Regions from separate parts of the Cellvibrio sp. pealriver genome, predicted to be linked through region 2. Evidence: predicted binding sites of a transcription regulator. Region 2 holds the regulator's gene; each other region holds the start of a gene.
The links. The regulator PhoB, encoded in region 2, activates phosphate uptake and scavenging genes when phosphate is short. The targets are predictions, from matches to a motif close to TGTCATAAANNTGTAACA.
Positions count from the first base shown of each region.

Region 1: a site for PhoB is predicted at 2,185-2,202, ahead of VC28_RS03300 (porin). Genes of this name have one in related genera too.
Region 3: a site for PhoB is predicted at 2,928-2,945, ahead of VC28_RS15830 (GspE/PulE family protein). Genes of this name have one in related genera too.
Region 4: a site for PhoB is predicted at 3,720-3,737, ahead of VC28_RS17190 (TIGR00153 family protein). Genes of this name have one in related genera too.

Region 1 covers NZ_KQ236688.1:794,408-799,984, reverse strand. The annotation lists gene VC28_RS03310 (hypothetical protein) at 1-425, shown strand, start outside; gene VC28_RS03305 (hypothetical protein) at 489-995, opposite strand; gene VC28_RS03300 (porin) at 1,098-2,069, opposite strand; gene VC28_RS03295 (HvfC family RiPP maturation protein) at 2,363-3,103, opposite strand; gene VC28_RS03290 (HvfB family MNIO-type RiPP peptide maturase) at 3,100-3,963, opposite strand; gene VC28_RS03285 (HvfA family oxazolone/thioamide-modified RiPP metallophore) at 3,963-4,322, opposite strand; gene hrpA (ATP-dependent RNA helicase HrpA) at 4,548-5,577, opposite strand, start outside.
Region 2 covers NZ_KQ236688.1:3,217,606-3,223,182, forward strand. The annotation lists gene ubiA (4-hydroxybenzoate octaprenyltransferase) at 283-1,107, shown strand; gene phoB (phosphate regulon transcriptional regulator PhoB) at 1,220-1,918, shown strand; gene phoR (phosphate regulon sensor histidine kinase PhoR) at 2,068-3,351, shown strand; gene VC28_RS14010 (lytic polysaccharide monooxygenase) at 3,634-4,788, shown strand; gene VC28_RS19320 (DUF2141 domain-containing protein) at 4,934-5,350, opposite strand; gene VC28_RS14020 (sensor histidine kinase) at 5,555-5,577, shown strand, end outside.
Region 3 covers NZ_KQ236688.1:3,624,456-3,630,032, reverse strand. The annotation lists gene VC28_RS15835 (type II secretion system F family protein) at 1-1,183, opposite strand, end outside; gene VC28_RS15830 (GspE/PulE family protein) at 1,189-2,883, opposite strand; gene VC28_RS15825 (glycosyltransferase family 2 protein) at 3,031-3,903, shown strand; gene VC28_RS15820 (GGDEF domain-containing protein) at 3,997-5,340, shown strand; gene VC28_RS15815 (acyl-CoA dehydrogenase) at 5,435-5,577, opposite strand, start outside.
Region 4 covers NZ_KQ236688.1:3,963,916-3,969,492, forward strand. The annotation lists gene argA (amino-acid N-acetyltransferase) at 1-281, opposite strand, end outside; gene argE (acetylornithine deacetylase) at 373-1,527, opposite strand; gene VC28_RS17185 (inorganic phosphate transporter) at 1,675-2,949, opposite strand; gene VC28_RS17190 (TIGR00153 family protein) at 2,977-3,654, opposite strand; gene VC28_RS17195 (type IV pilus assembly ATPase TfpB) at 3,945-5,577, shown strand, end outside.

The DNA.
Region 1 (5,577 bases), 2.4 Mb from region 2:
CCGCAACTATCGACGGAAAAACCGTACCGGTAAGAATGCAAATGCGCGTTGTCTATTCATTGGGCGGAACCCAGGCTCCGATTGTATTGCTGCCGAACCTGGGCACATTGCAAGCACAATACGGCACTCACTATTTCGCACCGCAAGAACGTTTGGACACCAGTGACTGGTATGCGCACTACACCACCAAAGAGCGCGGCGATGGTAAATTATTTTTTGCCGAAGGCAAAATGACCCGTGTGATGGCCAATATTGAAGCCGACGGAAAAGTAGAAACCGTCAGCACTATTGAAGCGGCGCTGCGCAAACAAGCCGATGCCGATAGCATCGAAAGCTCACTGAAAAAATCCAAATTTATTCCAGGCTTTGTGGAAAACAAACCCACCGCTATGCATTACATCGCGGTAGTGAATTACGCGAAATAGTAAAAGCCGATAGCTGTAAAAAAGGTCACATTGCTGTGACCTTTTTTATTTTCAAACCTTACATTATTTATCACATTCAAACTGCAACTGCAGTTCAATTCGCCCCATGGCCAAACTGCGATAATGCTCACCTGTGATAGAAAAGCCTTTTCCACATTTCTCCAATGCCTTGGGCAACAACTGCGCTCTCGCTACGGGCAAGTTCGCCCACTGATCAACTTCCACTTCCAGTGAAAAGCCCTGCGCTTTTTTTACTGGTTGTTTACTTTCGGTTAATGCGTATGACTTAACAGATGCGGAGAAATTACGCTGGATGTTTTCTTCCTGTGCACTGGCTAATGATGATGGATTGCTATCAGTAGTCTCCAACACAGCACCATCATTCCCTTTTTTAAATGCCTTATGAAGAAATCCGTTTAATCCTTTATCGCTATAGTCACATTCCTTTTGATTAACATTCATGGAGTCAGCGGCATCAACTGCAGCGCCACACTCATCATCCGCAAATGCCGCAGAGGTAAGCAGCGATGATATAAACAATAACTGCATTGTAAAAATGATAGGTTTCATTAGTATCCCCAGCGCTGTATTAAGCAAAAAACAAATATAAAAAAACAAGTGTAAGAAAAAACAAAGGGTGCCTAAGCACCCTTTGTTGGATCAACCTTACCATTAAAACTTAAGATCAATACCTACACCAATCCAGTTATCGTCCACTACTTCATCAGAATCAACTTCAGCTGTCTCTTGAGTGTAATAACCAAACAAAGTGGTATTTTTAGATAACAAATAATCGGCACCCAAACTCAAAGAGTCGCCACCTGCATCAACCACCAAGCCACCGGCGGTGACATCCATACCCGCATCACCGTACTGTGCTTTCAAGGCAAACTTATCGGTTGCATTATATTTTGCCGACACTAACCACGCATCAGAATCCAAATCCACGGCAGTACCCGCAACAGACGCACTGACGGATGATTGTTCAAACAAAGCGCCCAATTGAACTGGGCCCACGGTATAACGGCCAACCAAACGCAAAATATCCATGGTTTGCGCACTGACGTCCTGCTCTGCAGCAAGCGCTACATAAAACGCCGGTGTGGTGTAAGTAACAGAAGCAGACACGCCATCATCTGCAGCATTATTTTCAGCAGCAACACCCGCAATATTGATTGCAAAAGCGCCCCATGAGGCAGGAGTGGTGTATTGAACAATATTCTTGGAACGGGTTTCGCCATCGACCAGATAATTAATATCACCTTCGAGGTCATTGAAAAGATCCACTTTTTCCTGAGCCGTTTTCACCGGGGTATCAAAATGACCACCAATAATGGTGCCGCCACTGCCCTGCAGGCCTACATAAATATTGCGCTGGGTAAACGTTTGGTTAGAGGAGCCACCAGCACCATCATCAACCTCGGTTTGATATTCAAACTGATAGATTGCCTTGAGGCCCGAATTGATTTCTTCACTGCCTTTAACGCCAATGCGTGAGGCGTTGCTCACGAGTTCCAATTTTGATTCTTCAGCTTCATCTGCATTTTGCACAGATAGGTTTGCTTTACCGTAGACAACAACATCGGCAAATGCAGCTGCGGGAATAACGGAAGCGATCAGCAACGCTAATAATGATTTTTTCATGGAGTTGACTCCTTTGATGTGTGTTTTTTGATGTCCAATTCCTGGCCATCGGGGATCAGGCTTATTGAAATAATGACACTTGTGTTTCAGTCGCATTGCCATTGTGTGACCATAAAGTTACAGAAATATGACAAACGCACCGAATACGCGCATCAAGTATAGAAAGAAAAATGACGAAGTCTTGTGATTGGGCGTGGTTTTAGATCAAAAATCTATTTTTTTGCGTATTTTTTTCGATTTTGATAATCAAAATGTCAACCACTGACTAAAAAGAGTGCAGCACCGTACAAATATCACTCAAAGTGACTAATCACACCTGCATTGCATAAATGGGTTATCCGCTCCAGCGCACTAGCAGCCAAATCACTGTTATCTTGATGCCCAAGCTCTTTAGCGATAGTCGCCACAACATCAGCCAAAGTATCTGACCGGGATTGCAATAACGACAACAATCGCTGGGTTAGTGGGTTGGTTTCCATAAAACATACCTTATCCGCACGGTTGCGGTACACAACCAAATACGCTGGCTCAGGAAGCTGCGGTTGATACTGTGGGGAAATTTTATGGACGGGATATTGATACGCGAGAACAGCGACCAAAGGAGAGACTCGCGGTTTTGCAGCCATAAGATCGGCAGGCAAATCCCCTGCCGGGGGAATAGAATCTTCACTCACATCCAGTGCCAACTCAATCCATTCATAGTGTGCCAGCTCCAACAAAAATGGCGGATCACCCTCACGCACACCACGCTCCTGCACAAGATAATGCAAAAACTCTTCACTGATTTCCAAAAAATAGGGCGTTTTGCATTCATGGTGCTGGATAAAATCCTGCACCATGCTGTGCCAATGGGAATCTGACAACAACGAACGCAGCACAGGAAAAACCGTCGCAATCAAACTTTCGATATTGTTGTACACCAACTCGCGGTAAATACCCACACGACGATCTTCTATTCCTGCCGGTGCAGGATATTCATGTGGTGCGCGCATATGCTGTGCAAATGCCAATTGAGTTTGCTGGAATGTTTTCATCGCAACGGCGCTCCCGTTGCAAATAGCTTCTGGCGTTTTTTTATTTCTTCCAATTCACTCATCAATTCCGGCAGCGGTGGAATATTAAAATCCCGCTCCAACAAAGTGGGTTTTACGCCAAATAATTCATAGGTTTTTTCCAGTAGTTTCCACACGGGGTTAATCACGGGCGTGCCGTGCGTATCCACGCGCAAATCCTCTGCTTCTTCAAAATGGCCAGCAATATGAATATAGGCTGTGCGTTCACCCGGTAAGCTAGCCAAAAATTCGTAAGGATCGTACCGGTGATTAATGCTGTTCACGTAAATATTATTAACATCCAACAAGAGCGCACAGTCCGCTTTTTTTATCACGGCATTAATAAAATCGCTCTCGCTCATTTCTTGCTGGGGCGCACAATAATACGATGAGTTTTCAATGGCGATACGCTGCCCGAGAATATCTTGTGCACGCTGGATACGTTCAGCGACGTAATCGATTGCTTCTTCCGTAAACGGAATAGGGAGTAAATCATAAAGCTGGCCGTGATCACTGCAATAACTCAAATGTTCGCTGTAGTAGCGAATACTGTGTTCATGCATGAATTTTTTTATCGCCAATAATAATTCTGTATTAAGCGGTGCAGGTGAACCAATGGACAACGAAAGGCCGTGACAAACAAAGGGAAAACGTTCGGTGTATGAACGGAATTTTTTACCTAAACGTCCACCAACATTAATCCAATTTTCCGGCGCGACTTCCATAAAATGAATATCGTCCGGCGCTGATTGCTCCAGCGTATTCAAGAGGCTGCGGCGCAAGCCAAGGCCTGCGCCGCTAATAGCAGCGGTGTAATCCACTGCGGCAGGATCAACTCGCATTACTCGGCTTTTTTCTCTTCTTTTTTATCGCCACCGCACTTGCCTTCACCGCATTTTCCTTCGCCACATTTGCCTTCACCTTCGGCTTTTTTATCGGCTCCGCATTTTCCTTCGCCGCACTTGCCCTCACCACATTTGCCTTCTTTATCAGACTTTTTGTGTTCTGCGGCGCATTTACCTTCGCCACATTTGTGCTCACCTTCAGATTTGGCAGAACTATTATCTGCCAGGGTGTAACCGGCATTCAGCGAAGTCGCGGTAAAATTTGCATCAGCAGCAGATGCGATAGGAGCCAAGGCAGCCGATGCAACAACGGCAGCGCCGAACAAAGCAGACATGGAAGAAATTTTGTTATTCATAATACACTCCAGCAGGTTATGTGTTATTGACGGCGGTAAGGCCGACAGAAAAACTAGCACAGCCAAGGCGACAGGGCTAGCGGTGTATCCAGCGTCCGGTTAGATAATGGCATCAATAATCTGCCCAATACCAAATGCTTAGCCGATAGACTTACATTCACCGGCTTTGTTACAGCAGCTAAACACTTTTTAACGCTACCCGTTAACTCAACCTAACCCTACCCGTCATCCCTGCGCATCCAACATGGCTTGCTCCCACTGTTTATCCAAACGCTTATCCGATACCGGCACTTGGGTTTTCAGGGTTTGGGCAAATAGAGAAATACGCAGCTCCTCAATCCACCAGCGGTAATCTTGCAGTGCTGCGTTTTGCGTGAGGCGATACTCGCCCTCTTTCGCAAGATAATCCACCAAACGCTGCCAGTGTGGCGCAACCTCTGCCAATTGCAGCTTATCTTTCTGTGGATTGAGCGCCGCCTTTTCCAAACGTTGCTGTATACCGCGCATATATTTTGGATATTGCGACAACCATTGCGCCGGCGTTTTATAGACCAACCCCGGATAAAAAAGCTGGCTTAATTGCTGATTAATATCGCTGATCGTATACGCCAATATCAGCATATTTTTTTGCTGTTTAAGTTGTTTTTTAACATCGACCAATAATTTCAAACTACTGACAAGATGATTAGCCAATTCTTGCGCATATGCAGTTAGCTTATCTTTTATATTTGCCACACAAGCATCAAATTCCGGCTTTGAGCGTGGCAACTGCTGTTGATCCGGAACCGCAAGTTGTTTGATCGCGGCCATAATCAAATCATCAGCTACTTGCTCGCGGTTTCCAATTCCAGCCAGTGTCAATGCAACCTCTTGCCCTTTTAGTAATTCTTTTTGCAAATATTTAACCGTTTGTGCAAGCGACAAATATACCAAGCGAGCAAGACCGCGCTGGGTTAAATCCAACGCCTGCAACGGGCTATCGAGTACTTGCAACGCGACACTGGTATTTTTATCTACCAGTGCCGGATACGCACGAATACTAATACCACCCCGTGGTAATTGAATCGACTTATGCAACTCATCAAAATCCCAACTGGTAATCGCATCGCGCTCAATATCGGTTGCTGCCGATTGAATATTTTGTTGCACCCGCTCACGGTATTTATTTCGCAGTGAATCCAAATCGCGGCTGCTGGCGATAATTTTTCCTTTATCGTCCACCACATGGATATTAAAGCGGTAATAGTCATCTACT
Region 2 (5,577 bases):
AATGTGACAGCCAGACAATCCAGATCCGTCCTGATACCCGATAACTCCAACAATACCGGCGCTTTGGTTATGACAACTCCCAACTCACAAAAACCTGCTGCAACCTCCACCAAAACCGGCTCGGCTAAACCAGCAGCTCCCAAATCTGCCACCCCAAAATCTGCCGTTCCCAAATCTGCTAAGGCCGCAAAATCCAGTGCCGGCAAAATCCTCCAGCGCGCCACGCAAAAAGCAGCAGGCCAGACAGACCTGCGCCAAAAAGTCCTGCTTTATTGGCGCTTGATGCGTATGGATCGCCCTATCGGAACTTTGCTCTTGCTCTGGCCGACGCTATGGAGCTTGTGGATTGCCGCCAAGGGTGTGCCCAGCATCAAAAATCTGGTGATTTTTACTTTGGGTGTGATTGTGATGCGCGCTGCAGGCTGCGTGATTAATGATTTTGCCGACCGCAAGATCGACGGCAAGGTCAAGCGCACTAAAGACCGGCCGCTCGCGACCGGTGCAGTATCCAGCAAAGAGGCGCTTGGCTTGTTTATCGCGCTCTGCATGATTGCGTTCGGGCTGGTGCTGATGACCGATCCACTCACGATCAAGCTGTCCGTTGGCGGGCTGATTCTGGCTTTCTGTTATCCGTTTATGAAACGCCACACCCATTTGCCACAAGTGGTGCTCGGGGCTGCATTTGCATGGGGAATCCCTATGGCCTATGCCGCGCAAGCCGGGGAGTTGCATCATGGTATGTGGCTGATTTACCTCGCGGTGGTGCTCTGGACAGTCGCCTACGACACCTTTTACGCGATGGTTGACCGCGACGACGACTTGAAAATCGGCGTGAAATCCACCGCCATTTTGTTTGGTGAGCAAGACCGGCTGATGACCGGGGTGCTGCAGGTGATGGCGCTTTACGCGCTGTTACTTGTTGGGGAGCGCTTTGAATTAGGCGCTGCTTACTTCCTTGGGCTTGCGGTTGCGGGAGCGCTTTTTGTGTATCAACAATGGTTAATCCGCTTTCGCAAACGCGAGGACTGCTTCAAGGCGTTTTTGAACAACAATTGGGTTGGTGCGGCGGTGTTTGCGGGTATTGCTGCCGATTACGCATTGCGCTAGCGCAAAATTTTTATCCTGTCATAAATGTGTAACACTGAACTTATTTAATAAGCTGCAACAATAGCTTCACAAACCTGTGCGGCACCCCGTAGTTTTTTCAGGCAGAACATTTATGACTGGTCGCAAAATCCTGATCGTTGACGATGAATCCGCAATCCGCGACATGCTGCGTGTGGCGCTGGAAATGGCCGAATACCAGGTAATGGAGGCAAGCAATGCGCAGGATGCCCACGGCCTGATCATTGATGAAAAACCAGACTTGATTCTGCTCGACTGGATGATGCCCGGCACCAGCGGTATTGAACTGGCGCGCCGTTTAAAACGCGACGAAGTCACCGCCAACACCCCCATCATTATGCTCACCGCCAAAGGCGAGGAAGACAACAAGATCCAGGGGCTGGAAGTGGGTGCCGATGATTACATCACCAAGCCTTTTTCCCCGCGTGAACTGGTTGCCCGCTTGAAAGCCGTGTTGCGCCGCGCTGATCCGCAAATCAACTCAGCACCGATCACCGTACAAGGCCTGTGCCTTGACCCCGCCAGCCACCGCGTCACCATCAATAACCAGTCGGTGGATATGGGGCCAACCGAATATCGTTTACTGGAATTTTTCCTGACCCATCAGGAAAGAGCCTATACTCGCAGCCAGTTACTGGATCACGTCTGGGGCGGCAATGTGTATGTGGAAGAGCGCACGGTCGATGTGCATATCCGTCGCCTGCGCAAAGCCCTGACCGTGGATGGCCACGAAGACCTGATCCAGACAGTGCGCGGTACGGGCTATCGTTTTTCTACTCGTATTGAAGCCTGATAACACTTTCGTGAGCGGCTGCAGCTGATCAGTGCTGCGAGACCGTCTGCGGCATGGATGCCGCAGTCGAGCCTACATGGATGTATTCACGGCGAGTCTCGCAGTGCTGATCAGCTGCAGCCGCGGATTTAGAACCAAGAGGCTCGACGTTGTTAAAAGGTTTTAGCGCTGAACTCCAGCGCATTCTTATCATCCTCGCCATTTGCAGCCTGATTGGCTTCTTCAGCGATAATTATTCGCTGTGGATGCTGATTGGCTGCTCCAGTTATATCGTCTGGATGCTCTGGCAAATCCGCCGCCTCAACCAATGGCTGGTACGGCAGGACAGCCAAAATCCACCAGAAGCCAGCGGCATCTGGGGGCAAATTTTCGACAACATCTATCAATTGCAGCGCGACCAGCGCCTTGAAAAAGAAAACCTGCAAGCGGTGATCAAACGCATCCAGGAAATCAGCTCATCACTGAAAGACGGCTTGATCATTTTGGATGCGCGCGGCCATCTGGACTTCTGGAACCCCGCTGCCCATCGCATGCTGGCGCTCAACACCAAAGACCAGGGGCAGTCGGTAATCAACTTTATCCGTCACCCCAAATTTGTCGCCTATTTTGAAGAGGGCAAATACGAAGAACCGCTTGAGCTGCCGTCGCCCCGCTTTGCCTCCAAGCATCTGCAATTTCAGATTACCCCATTCGGTAAAAACGAACGCTTGATCGTCGTGCGCGATATCACCCAGGTGCACAATCTGGAAAAAATGCGGCAAGACTTTGTGGCCAACGTGTCCCACGAGTTGCGCACGCCGCTCACGGTGATCAACGGCTACGTAGAAACGCTGGCCGATAACAACACCATCCCCAGCTGGAATAAGCCCTTGCAGCAGATGTTGCAGCAGGCCAAACGCATGTCGCTGCTGATCAACGATTTGCTGGTGCTGTCCAAACTGGAAACCACCGAAGCGGGTCACAACCACAAGCCGATTAATATCGAGCAGCTGCTGACGATTATCAAAAGTGAAGCGGAAGTGCTCAGCAAAGAAAAAAACCAGCAGCTGACTCTGATCTGCAACAACACCACCAAGCCTTTGTTGTTACCGGGCAATGAAAAAGAATTGCACAGCGCCTTTTCCAATCTGGTCACTAACGCGATCAAATACACACTCGCCGACGGCAAAGTGAGCATGCTGCTCTGGCAAGACCAAAAAAATGTCTATGTCTCGGTGAGCGATAACGGCCCCGGTATTGAAGCGCAGCATATCCCGCGTTTGACCGAGCGCTTTTATCGTGTCGATGCCAGCAGAAATAGTGGGACGGGTGGAACAGGTCTGGGATTGGCGATTGTGAAGCACGTATTGATGCGCCATGAGGCCGAACTGAAAATCACCAGCGAACCCGGCAAAGGCAGTGTGTTCATGTGTGTCTTCCCTTTGCCGCAATAAATTCTGTTATTTGCGCAGCTAATCACATTATTTTGACGTCAAAATAAAATTCGAACTTTTAATTTCGTTTTCTTCTGAAAATTTTCCGAAAATCAAACCTGCATCCCAAAATATTACCCCCCAAACTGAAAGTCGGACTCGCCAATACAACGTTGTCATTTTAGACTCGTTCCCATGCAATGATCTTTGCGCCATGCCCTGATCACGTGCATGTTTTATTCAGTCGTACTCCCGAGTGCTGTCCAGGCACCATCTAACAAACAATAAGTTCGGAGATTGAAAGTGAAAAAGACAATGAAAGCATGCGGTATTTCCGCAGTCGTATTGGGCTCAATTCTGGTTGCAGGCCAGGCATTTGCCCACGGTTATGTATCTTCCCCAAAAAGCCGTGTGATCCAATGTAAGGACAACGGCATTGAGAACCCGACCCACCCAGCGTGTATCGCAGCGAAAGCAGCGGGCAACGGCGGTCTCTACACTCCACAAGAAGTGGCAGTGGGTGGTGTGCGTGACAACCACGAATACTTTATTCCGGATGGCCGTCTTTGCTCTGTAGGCCGCTCTAACCTGTACGGTATGGATCTGGCGCGCACCGACTGGCCAGCAACCAACGTAAGTGCAGGCCCACTGCAATTCGTGTGGACTAACACCGCTGCGCACAAAACCATGTACTTCCGTTACTACATCACCCGCGAAGGCTACAACCACGCGCAACCACTGCGCTGGTCTGACCTTGAATTGATCCACGATTCAGGTAAAGCTGATCAAGAACAATTCTCTTACCACACCGTTCAAATGCCACCACGTACTGGCCGTCACATTGTGTACAGCGTATGGCAACGTGACTGGGAAAGAGATGCGGCTGAAGGCTTCTATCAATGTATCGACGTAAACTACGGCGGTGGCGGTAACTCTTCTGTTCCTGCGTCGTCTTCTTCTGTAGGTTCTGTAGCAAGCTCATCTGTTGGCTCAAGCATTTCCAACAATACCTGTGCTGGTTTGGGTATCTGGAATCCAACTATCGCTTACCAAAACCCAACCCAAGTACAACACAACGGCAAGCGTTATCAGGCTAACTACTGGACTCAAGGCAACAACCCAGAGACCAGCAATGGCCAATACGCTCACTGGTTGGATCTAGGTGCGTGCGGTGGTTCAACTTCATCTACCCCATCCAGCGTTGCACCTAGCTCATCAAGCCGCTCAAGCGTAGCGTCTTCTGTTGCTTCATCAGTAGCATCATCTGTGTCTACCGGTAACTGTACTTCTCCTGCTTATGTAAACGGTGCTACTTACGCAACCGGCGCTAAAGTTGTTAACGCAGGTAGCGAGTATCAATGTACTGTTGGCGGCTGGTGTACTGTTGGCGGCCCATACGCACCAGGTACTGGCTGGGCATGGCAAAACGCATGGTCCTTGGTTCGCAGCTGTAACTAAGGCCTGCTGACCGTTATTACTTACAAGCACAAGTCCTGCAAGTCTGGCCTGTAAGTAATGCGGCGCACATAAAAAACGGCGATCTGAAAAGATCGCCGTTTTTTTATTTAACACAACCTACCACCTCCACCTGCCTGGCCTGTTGTTAGCGCAGCTGGATTTCAATTTCAGTCGGTTGATTAAGCTGTATTTTCGCATCGTCAAATGACGGTGGGCCAAACATCCCGCCATTGTTGGAAAACCCATAGGGTTCGGTGGGGATACCCATCGCATTCATATCGATACTGCCATTATCGTTCTCATCCTGAAACAACTTCACCGCGTATTCACCCGCCGGAAGATCGCCCAGCACAACCCGCATACTGTCACCAGTCATTTTCACTTTTTGCACTGCCACGCGCTGGCTGTTGTTGTCGTAGTGCGTTTGTTGGTTATAAACCGCCACTAGCAAATGACCGTCTGTTGAGGCGATGTTACCCACATTCACCACCAACTCGTGCGCCATAGCGGGCAGCGCGCATACCAACAATCCTGCACCTGCCAATTTATTGATCAACCGCATAACAAAACTCCTTTAAGCCGATATCTATAGTGATTGCATACCCGCACACAATACAAAAATCGCGATAACCCGGCAGGTGTCAATACTCAGGATTTTACGATGACACAGCTCATCAAAATACGATGACAAATGTCCTGTTCTTGTGGATGTAATTTTGGACGTAAGATAGGCGGCCCGTTTCCACGCAAAGCCTCAGGATACTCCATGACCAATGACCGATACCTACT
Region 3 (5,577 bases), 410 kb from region 2:
CTACGTCGTTAACGCTGGTGATCGCCTGGATTAACCCCAGAATAATCACCCCCACGGCAATCCCGATAAACACAATCGCCAAGGGTTCGATTAACAACAACAAGCGTTTCATCCGGTTTTTGCCGGAGTTTTCATAAATTTTGGCGACGGCTTGCAGCATCTCGGCAAGACGGCCGGTTTTTTCGCCCGCGCGGATCAGGTTGTAGGCGGTGGCATTCAGGATTTGGTTGTCCTGCAACGCCTTGGACAAACTGCCGCCGGATTGCACGGCATTCAACGCCGCCAGCAGAGCTTTGTTGCGGCGCGAATTTTTGACGCTGGCGCGCGCCAAATCCAATGCCCGCGTGAGTTCAATGTGGCTGGAGAGCATGGCACTCATGACCGATGACCAGCGGGCGATATCGGATTCGGCCAGCCAGCGACCAAACACTGGCAGGCCGGACATTTTATCCAACAGTGTCTGGCGCACTTCGGGTTTTGCAAACTGCATCGCCAACATTGCACCCAGCACCACGACCGCTGCCGCAACCCAATAGAAGTTTTCATTGAGCCACAAGCCCGTCGATAGCACTGCCGTCGCCAGCATCGGCAACTCTTGCTTGCCATCCATCAAATTGGCGAACTTTGGGACTACAAAAATAAAGATAAGTGCCACAGCGCTGATACCGGTGAGCACCAATACCGCCGGGTAAATCAGCGCATTGCGCAGTTCATTGACCACCGACAGGTCATATTCCATTTGCTCCACACCGCGGCGCATGGTCTGCCCCAACTGCCCGGATGCTTCGCCCGCCTCAACCAATTGAATGAAATACGGCGGTAATTTTAGATCTGCCGCACGTAGCGCCTGCCCAAAACTGGCTCCTCGTTGAAGCTGCTCTGACGCTGAGCGATAAAATTTGCGCAGCTGCGGGTGGGAATCCGCCTCCTGCAGCGACTGCAGGGCTTCGGCAATGGAAACGCCCGATTCGAGCATGGTGGTCAACTCGAACAGGGAGACGGTAATTTCCTCACGCCCGAGTTTTTTGCGGATATTCCCTGAGGACTCCTCATGGGGTGCCACCGTCAGGGGTTGCAGGTTTTTCTCGCGGATCAGGCGCGCAGCTTCGCGTTCGTCAGTGGCTTCGATAACACCGCTGATCACCGATTGCTGCTGGTCGAGGGCTTTGTAACTAAATTGCATGGCCGCTACTCGGAATCCGCATCAATATTGGTTGCCCGCATGACTTCTTCTACCGTGGTCAGGCCTTTGGCGGCTTTGATCAAGCCGTCCTGATACATGGATCTATGGCCTTGCCTGCGCGCCAGTTTGCGCATTTCGGTCACTGGCGTGTTGGCGATAATCATGTCGTGCAGCTCCGGCGAAATCGGGACTATCTCGTACACCCCCATACGGCCGGAGTAGCCAGTGTGGTTACAGGCGGCGCAACCGACAGCTTCCATCCAGATCGGTACAAAATGCTCGCCAAGAAAGCCGCGCTCAAGCTTGGCAAATTCGGCACTGATCGATTCCGGAACCTGCGTTGGTTTGGCGCAGTGTTTACAGACTTTGCGCACCAAGCGCTGGGCTTGTACGGCCTTGATAGGCGCAGCCACCAGAAATGGCTCAACGCCCATATCGATCAAACGAGTGAACGCGGAAAGCGAATCGTTGGTGTGCAAAGTGGATAACACCAGGTGGCCGGTGAGTGCTGACTGGATCGCAATTTGCGCGGTTTCCAGATCGCGGATCTCACCCACCATGATCACATCCGGGTCCTGACGCAAGAACGCGCGCAGGGCTTTGGCAAAGGTGTAGCCAATTTCGGCATGAGCTTGTACCTGGGTGATGCCCGGCAACTGGTATTCGACCGGATCTTCCACAGTGAGGATTTTGCGTGTGCCGTCAGTCGCTTCCTGCAGGGCAGCGTAGAGCGTGGTGGATTTACCGGAACCGGTCGGCCCGGTTACCAATACAATCCCGTTCGCTTCCTGCATCAGCGAGCCCACCAGATCCAGATGGTCCTGCTCCAATCCCAAGGTAGCAAGCGACAGCTCTTTGCGATCTTTAGGCAACAGACGCATAACGATGGATTCACCGTGCACACCGGGCAAAGTAGACACGCGCACATCCATCTCGCGGCCGTTGACGCGGGTGGTGATACGGCCATCTTGCGGCAGGCGGCGCTCGGCGATATCAATTTCCGAAATAAGCTTTACCCGCGAGGCCACCGCCGGGTAGCGGTCAATCGGCTGCTCCAGATGAGTTTGCAATACACCATCCACACGCAAGCGCACGCGGAAGACTTCTTCCTGCGGATCAAGGTGGATATCCGAGGCGTTAAAGGCCACGGCTTTGGAGAAAATGTTGTTTACCAACTCGACTACCGGTGCTTCTTCTGCAAGTTCGCGCAGGCCTTTGGTTTCGCTGCCTTCCGAGAAAAAGCGCTCGGCATTGAGCTCTTTGCGCAAATAATCGATCAGGATGTCCAGACTGTGGCTGGATAACAGGCAAGGCTGAATGGCGAATTCCGGATAGTGATAGGCGAGTACATCGCGCACAAACGGGGAAAGCGGATCGCGACCGGTGTAATGCAATTGCTGTTCGGCCGGGCTCCAGATCAATACGCGGTTATCGATACACCAATTGATGTCCAAGCGGGACTGCTGGATAAAACTGTAGAGCGCGCTGGCATCGGGCAAACCCTTACCGGATTGCACCACCGGAATTTCCAGTTGCTGCGACAAGACTTCAAGCAACTGCTCCTCGGCGATTGCGCCCATACGCACCAAACCGGCACCAATACGCCCACCCACCGACTGCTGTAATTGCAGGGCTTTTTTGATGTCGTCGGGCTGAACCAGTCCGCGCTCGATGAGCATTTCGCCAATCAGTTTATCCACGTTTCAACTTCACTCTTGTCTTTGCACTTACGGCATAAATGGCTTGGCATACTACTGCAAAATGCGCCACTTGCCCATGCAGCCTGCGGATGCAGTCCGTCCGCACATCCGCTATGCTCGCGGACTTTTACCCAAGCGGATATCACTGTGGCACCTCCCATCTCCACCATCATCGTCAATTACAACGCCGGGCCGGGTTTAGTGGCCTGCATCCGGTCTGTTATCGATCAGGTGAGCGACGTGGTTCTGGTGGATAACGCCTCACGCGATAACAGCATCGCATTGGTTGAAGCGCAGTTTGCGGGCGATGCGCGCGTGCGGATTATCCGCAATACCGCCAACCTCGGTTTTGCCGCAGCCTGCAATATAGGTGCACGCGCAGCGCAGCACCCTTACTGGTTTTTCCTCAACCCCGATTGCATTTGTGGCAACAACAGCGTTGCCGAACTCTTTGAGGAGCTCACCCGTAATCCCAAGGCAGGCATGGTGGGCGGTTTGTTATTGAACCCCGATGGCAGCGAACAAGCCGGCGGCCGCCGTTTGACACCGACCCCAAGCCGCACGCTGGTACGCGCATTTGGTTTGCAAGCGCTCGCCAAGCGCTGGCCATCGCTGTTGGTGGATTTTAACCTGCACCAGCAACCACTGCCCGACAGCCCTATCACCGTCGAGGCGATTTCCGGCGCATGCATGCTGGTTAAACCCGAGGCAATTGCGCAGGTCGGTCTGTGGGATGTAGGGTATTTTTTGCACTGTGAAGATCTGGATTGGTGCATGCGCTTTATCCGCGCCGGCTGGGACATTCTCTTTGTGCCTTCAGCACCCATCACCCACGATCAAGGCACTTGCAGCAAATCGCGCCCACTGTTTGTGGAATGGCACAAGCACAAAGGCATGAGCCGTTTTTATCTTAAATTTTTTCACACCGCTCCTGCGCTGCCACTACTGGCGTTGGTGTTAGTTGCCATCTGGGCACGATTTGCGCTGATCGCACTGCGCAGCCTTATTCGCAGGCGTTGATGGCAGAGCCTTGCTGGACAATTCCCTCATTTCATCAATACTTGAAAGGCTTTCTTTACGTTCGGGTTAACCGGTTGCGACATCACGCTCACCATGAATGACAAGAGTTTTAACTCCGCGCTGTTAGTAGCCATCCTGCTCACGCTGGTAGCGGTGTTTGCGCAACAATTTTTTCCGCAAAAGCGCTTTACCGTCTGGCCCAACTCAGACATCAATGTATATTTTTACTCTTCTGCGCAGGGCAACAGTGCGGGTGATAATGCGCCAGCAGCGTTTTGGCTCGATCAAGACCAGAGTATCTGGCGCTGCAATTACCCTCATATCACCAACAGCGACTATTTTGCTTGCAGTTTTAACGCGCTGTTTGAAAAAGCACTCGATACCGGCATCGATCTTTCCGGTTACACACATTTGAACCTGAAACTCCGCTACACCGGCAGTGCGCACCGGTTGCGCGTGTATATCCGCAATTTTGATCCGGCGTATTCCAACACCCAAGATGCTAACAGCACCAAATTCAACTACATCAATCTTCACACCGGCGATCTGGAAAATGAATTACACATAGGCTTGGATGAATTTTCTGTTGCTGACTGGTGGTTAACGGATTACGACATACCGCGCGAGTTATCGCGCCCGGATATGCACAATGCAATGACATTGGGTATCGATTATGTCGAAGGCATGGAACCGGGCAACCACGACATGCAAATTGAAAAAATCGAATTTGCAGGCGAGTGGATTTCTGCCGAACACTGGTATTTGCTCATTCTTTTCTGTTGGATGCTGGGCATTTTTTTCTATGCCATTATCAAGTTGATCCAGCTCAATAAACAAAGCAAGCACGATGTCAGCATCATTCACCAACTCAGCGATAAAAATGCGCGTTTGCAGTTAGAAAAAGATAAATTCCGCCACCTCTCCACGGTGGATGCACTCACACAAACCTATAACCGTTTTGGAATCGACAACATTATTAGTTCGTTAATCAGCCTTCATAAAAATTCCGACAAACGGCGAGCACTGCCTGATTTTGCATTAATGCTGATTGATATAGATCATTTCAAACGGATTAACGATAGGCGCGGGCACGATGCTGGTGACCGGGTCTTAAGAAATATTGCAGCGATTATTAACCAACACATTAATCAACACGATTTTCTGGGGCGTTGGGGCGGCGAAGAATTTATCGTCATCATGCCGGACGCTACCAAAGAAACGGCGTTCATTCTGGCGGAGAAAATTCGGGTATTGATTAATGAAACCCTATTTGAGCAGCACAACCCCTTGTGCGTTACTATTAGTGTTGGCGTGAGCGAAAAACGGGACAATGAGGATTTTGCCACCTGTTTCAAACGGGTAGACAACGCACTCTACGCCGCGAAAACCCAAGGGCGGAATTGTTGCGTGATGGCAACAGATAATTTACCGGTTTAATGCAAGCACGGTTCAATGTAAGTACAGCTAAATGCAGGCACAATAAAAAACCCCGCACTGCGGGGTTTTTTATTGCTTGGGTTGACGACCGTGTTTACAACTTCTCAAATGCATCGGTTAACAAGCAATCGAAGCGGCGCGCATCGTATTCCACCACTTTAGCAACATCGTGCGGTTGGATAATATTTTTTGCCGCCGCATCTTTTGCCAATTCTTCCGTTGTTGCACCGGAAATTT
Region 4 (5,577 bases), 750 kb from region 2:
TTCAAACTTTCACTATCAGTAATTCGCAAATTTTTATGAAAGTTGCTGTAGGTATCGGCAACTTGTAAGCGTTCATCGATTTGCGGGCGTGCGCCGTGTACAAGAACCAGTCGCACATCAAGGCTGCATAGCAACGCAATATCATGAACGATATTGTGAAAATTAGCGTGTGTGATGGCTTCGCCCGGCAGCATCAACACAAAGGTTTTATCGCTGTGTCTGTTGATGTAGGGTGTGGAATGACGAAACCACTTTACATAATCTTGAGTGTTGGCTGGCACAATGGTTCTCTTTTCAGTGTTAACAAATCTGATGTTTTACATGCTGGTAATGATGTCGTTAAACATTTTTTACACTGGCAATTGTGTTTGTCTACAGGCAAAATTTTTCGATCAATTTGCGCAATACGTTAACTGCCGGGGCGATTTGACTCAGTGGAATAAATTCATCGGGTTGATGCGCCTGATCGATTGAGCCTGGCCCCAGCACTAACGTCTGCATGCCAAGCTGCTGCATAAACGGCGCTTCGGTAGCAAAGGCAACACTGTCGGAGTGGTTGCCCGTCAGTTGTTCGCAGGCTTTCACCAGTTCGCTCTGTTCGTCTTCACCAAATGGATCAACGCCTTCAAACAATGAGGATAAAATAATATCGGTTCCGCTGCGTTCTGCGATAGGCCGTAAACGCTGCCGGATAATAGAGCGCAATTCATCGTTATCCATCCCCGGCAATAAACGCAAATCAAAATGTAATTCGCAGCTGCCGCAAATGCGGTTGGCTCCATCGCCGCCGTGAATGCAGCCCAAATTCAGTGTTGGCGTTTGCACGGCAAATGCCGGGTCGCGATATTTCAATTGTAATTCGCCGCGCAGTTGCATGAGCTCCGTCATCACCAGATTCATTGCTTCCAATGCATTTTTTCCGAGAGCAGGGTTAGATGAGTGACCACTGTGCCCCTGCACGCGAATGGCTTCCATCATAATGCCTTTGTGCGCACGAATCGGCACCAGATTGGTTGGCTCACCGATCACCGCGTAACGTGGTGTTGCGCCTGGTATGCCCGTGCGAGCCAGCGCGCGGGCGCCGCTCATGCTGCTTTCTTCATCCGCAGTGGCGAGAACCACAAGTGGATGCCGAAAGGTGTGCGACAAATAGGGTTTAACCGCTTCAATAATGACCGGGAAAAACCCTTTCATATCGGTGGCACCCAAGCCGTATAACTTGCCGTCTTTTTCGGTGAGAATGAATGGATCGGTTTGCCAGCGGTTGGCATCGTAGGGAACAGTATCGCTATGCCCCGCGAGTACAAGTCCACCATCGCCGCTACCGAGGGTGGCGATCAAATTGGCTTTGTCAGTTTGCTCAAGTGGCATCACCTTTGTGTTGAAGCCCAAATCCGCAAAACAGTTGGCGAGATAATCAATAACTGCGCGGTTACTCATATCCCACTCGGGCACGGCGCAACTGACCGATGGTAATGCCACCAGTTGCTGCAAGTGATGTTGGTAATGTTTGAAATCAACGCTCATGAGTGGCTCGCCGTTACCCATTAAATACTATGCGGGTGTTATCGATGATTGCCGGTAAAAATGCAAGTACTGCGAGACTACTGAAAAGCAGACAATAAAAAACCCGAGGCGGAATACCGGCTCGGGTTTGGGAAGTCCGGCAGTGGCTTAGTTGAATACGCCTTTGAAGAAAAAGAAGAACAAAATTGAAAGGCCGGCACCCGCAGGCAGAGTGATCAACCAAGAGGCAAAGATGCCGCCGATCACTCGCAGGTTCAGTGCACCAATACCGCGAGCCAAGCCAACGCCGAGTACCGCACCTACCAGTGTGTGCGTAGTTGAGATAGGTAAGCCAATACCGGATGCGATTACAACGGTTGCGGCCGCAGCCATTTCAGCGGCAAAACCACGGCTTGGGGTGAGTTCGGTAATTTTTTTACCGATGGTCTGCATCACTTTGTATCCATAAGTAGCAAGACCGACAACGATACCAATACCACCCAGCAGAAGTACCCAAGGTGCCACAGCGGCTTTGGCGCTCACTGCACCGGATTGAATAACGCTAATGACGGCAGCCATAGGACCAACAGCGTTGGCGACATCATTTGAACCGTGTGCAAATGCCATAGAGCAGGCGGTGAAGATCATCAGTACACCGAATACACGCTCAACACTGGAGAAACGGTTGTTTTTATCGGCAGCGGCATCCTGGGTGATACGGCTGAGCAAATACATTCCTATACCTGCCACAATAAGACCAATAACGGCCGCAATCATCATCGCTTGAATAAAGCTGAATTCCAGGTGATGTTCTTTGAGGACGTACTTAAGGCCTTTGAGAATAGTGACCATCGACAGGAAAAAGCCAACGGCAAACATATAAAAAGGAATGTAACGTTTGGCATTTGCGAAAGGATCTTCAGTATCGAGGATTAGATGTTGTACCGAGCGGAAAATCCAGAAAGAGAGAATACCTGCAACCAAAGGAGAGGTGACCCAGCTGCCCACGATGCCCCAGACTTGACCCCATTGCACCGCATCAACCGAGATGCCAACAGCGGCGAAACCGATAATCGCGCCTACGATAGAGTGGGTGGTGGATACTGGCCAACCGAGGATACTGGCGATTAACAGCCAGGTACCTGCCGCAAGGAGTGATGACAACATGCCAAACACAAATAAATCCGGATGGCTGGTCATTACATCCAGCTCAACAATGCCGCTGCGGATGGTTTCTGTTACTTCACCGCCTGCGAGATAGGCACCGGCAAACTCAAATACCATCGCAATCAGGATTGCCTGTTTCATGGTCAGTGCGCGTGAGCCTACCGAGGTGCCCATGGCGTTGGATACGTCATTAGCACCAATACCCCAGGCCATAAACAGGCCGAAGACACAGGCTAGAACGAACAGCACTTGGCTGTATTCAGCAAATAAAGTCATGGTGAATTACCTAAAAATTAAAAACAGTTAGTGCGCCAGCAGCAATTGCAAACGGCCACCGACATCGTGGGCGCGGTTGGCGATATCACCCACCCAGTCAATGATGTTGTAGAGGAACATCACATCAACAGGCGGCAACTGGGCTTCCAGGGCAAACAGAGACGTGCGTACCCCAATTTCGAGTTGGTCGGCTTTCTCTTCGAGGATGTCCAATTCCTTGATCATATTTTCAACGACGGTCAGCTCGCGGCCGCTAAAGCCGGTTTCGAGCAGTTCATCGAGCTCGTTGATGGCGGTGAGAGCTTGTTCGGCAGCGGCGACGCTTGCGCGCACAAACTCATTCATTTGGTCTTTCATGCTGGCGGGGATGGTCATGCGGCGCCCCATGATGATCCCGGCGATGTCTTTGGCGCGGTTGGGGATGCGGTCTTGCATGGTCAGCAGTTCCAGCAGGTCGGTACGGGGTACAGGCAGGAACAGGCTTTTGGGAAGGTGGAGACGGAGGTGCTTTTTGATTTCGTCGGCTTCGTTTTCAAACTTGACGACTTGTTGCTGGATTTCACTGGCGCGAGTCCAGTCATCACTGGTCACTGCTTCAAAAAAGCTGGTCAATTCAGCGGCGGCTTTAACAGCCAATGCCATGTGTTCTTGCATGGGCTTGATGGGCGAGCGGCCAAACAGGTTCGACAGGTTAGCAAAAGGCATGGACTACCCCTCCGGTTAAAAGTGTGCGCAGTATAAAAAGATCGCCTGCCAAGGTCACGCGGCTTTATTGCGTTTTTATGACAAACTTATGATGCTTTTTGGGTGGTTATTTGCTAGGCATTTACCCCTTCGGGATTATTAACAGGCTAGATGATGCTTGTGTGAATGCCAGCCTGCGGCGTGTTGTATGGCGGCGTGTGTGGATGATCCTGTGGTGAGGTGTGCAGACGCTTGGGCCTGGAGCCGCTACAATCCCTGAAATCCCCTCATTCGCAAACAGGAATAACAAGATGGCGCAGGTGTTGGACCGGGTATTGGATTTACGTGGCTTGATTCAGGATCTGGTCGCCGATGGCCGTATGCGTCAGATCGACGCCAATCTGTTACTGGGGGCATCGCGCACACGCGAGCAGGCCATCATGCATCCGCTTGCGTACGTCGCAAGCCAAAATATGGAAGATGTCCTTCGCCCTGGTAAAAATCTGGATGGCGATACCCTGACCGAGTGGCTGGCGGCCAAAGCACAGCTGCCGCTGGTGCATATCGACCCGATGAAAATCGATGTGTCCAAATGTACCGAGGTGATGAGCTACGCCTTTGCCAAGCGCCACGGCATCCTCTGTGTGAAAGTCGAGGCCGATCATGTGGTGATCGCCTGTACCCAGCCGTTTATGGCGGGCTGGGAGCCGCAAGTCGAGCATGTGGCGCGCCGCGCGGTGAAGCGCGTGGTAGCCAATCCTGCTGATATTGAGCGCTATATGGTGGAGTTTTACACCCTTGCTCGCTCGGTGTCGGGCGCAAGCGGTGCATCAGCTGGCTCGGCGATTACCAACTTTGAGCAGTTGGTGGAGTTGGGTAAGGCGAGTGATCCTGATGCCAACGACCAGCATATCGTCAAGATCGTAGACTGGCTTCTGCAATATGCCTATGACCAGCGCGCGTCGGATATCCATATAGAGCCGCGCAGGGAAGTCGGGCGCATCCGCTTCCGTATTGATGGTGTTCTTCATTACGTTTACGAATTGCCCGCGAATGTAGCCACCGCTGTGACCAGTCGCTTTAAAGTGCTGGCGCGCATGGATATTGCCGAAAAGCGCAAACCGCAGGATGGTCGCATCAAAACCCGCCGCAGTGATGGCAGCGAGATCGAATTGCGTATGTCCACCTTGCCGACCGCTTTTGGTGAGAAGTTGGTGATGCGTATTTTTGATCCGGAAGTCCTGCAGCGCAGCTTCAGTGATTTGGGTTTGGTGGGCGATGACTACAATCGCTGGAACACCATGCTCAACCGCCCCAATGGGATTTTGCTGGTTACGGGGCCGACCGGTTCCGGTAAAACCACCACGCTCTATTCGTCGCTGCGCCAAGTCGCGACTGATGAGGTCAATGTCAGCACCATTGAAGACCCGATCGAGATGGTGGAAGAGCGGTTTAACCAAACGCAGGTGCACCACAAGATCGGGCTGGATTTCGCCGCCGGTATCCGCAGCCTGATGCGGCAAGACCCCGACATCATCATGGTAGGTGAGATCCGCGATCTGGAAACCGCGCAGATGGCGGTGCAGGCCGCGCTCACCGGCCATTTGGTGCTATCTACGGTACACACTAACGATGCTCCTTCGACGGTCGCGCGTTTGCTCGATTTGGGTATTCCCTCCTATCTAATTAATGCCACGCTTTTAGGCGTGATGGCGCAGCGACTGGTGCGCACACTCTGCCCCCATTGCAAAGAAGAGGGCAGTATCGCCCACGAACATTGGCAGGAGCTGGTCGCTCCCTGGAAGGTGGCTGTGCCAGCCAAGGTGTATCGCCCGGTGGGTTGTTTGGAATGCCGCAACACCGGTTATTTAGGCCGTCAGGGGCTGTATGAGATCCTGATGCTGTCCGATAACCTCAAAGACAAGGTAGTTCCGGATTGCAACT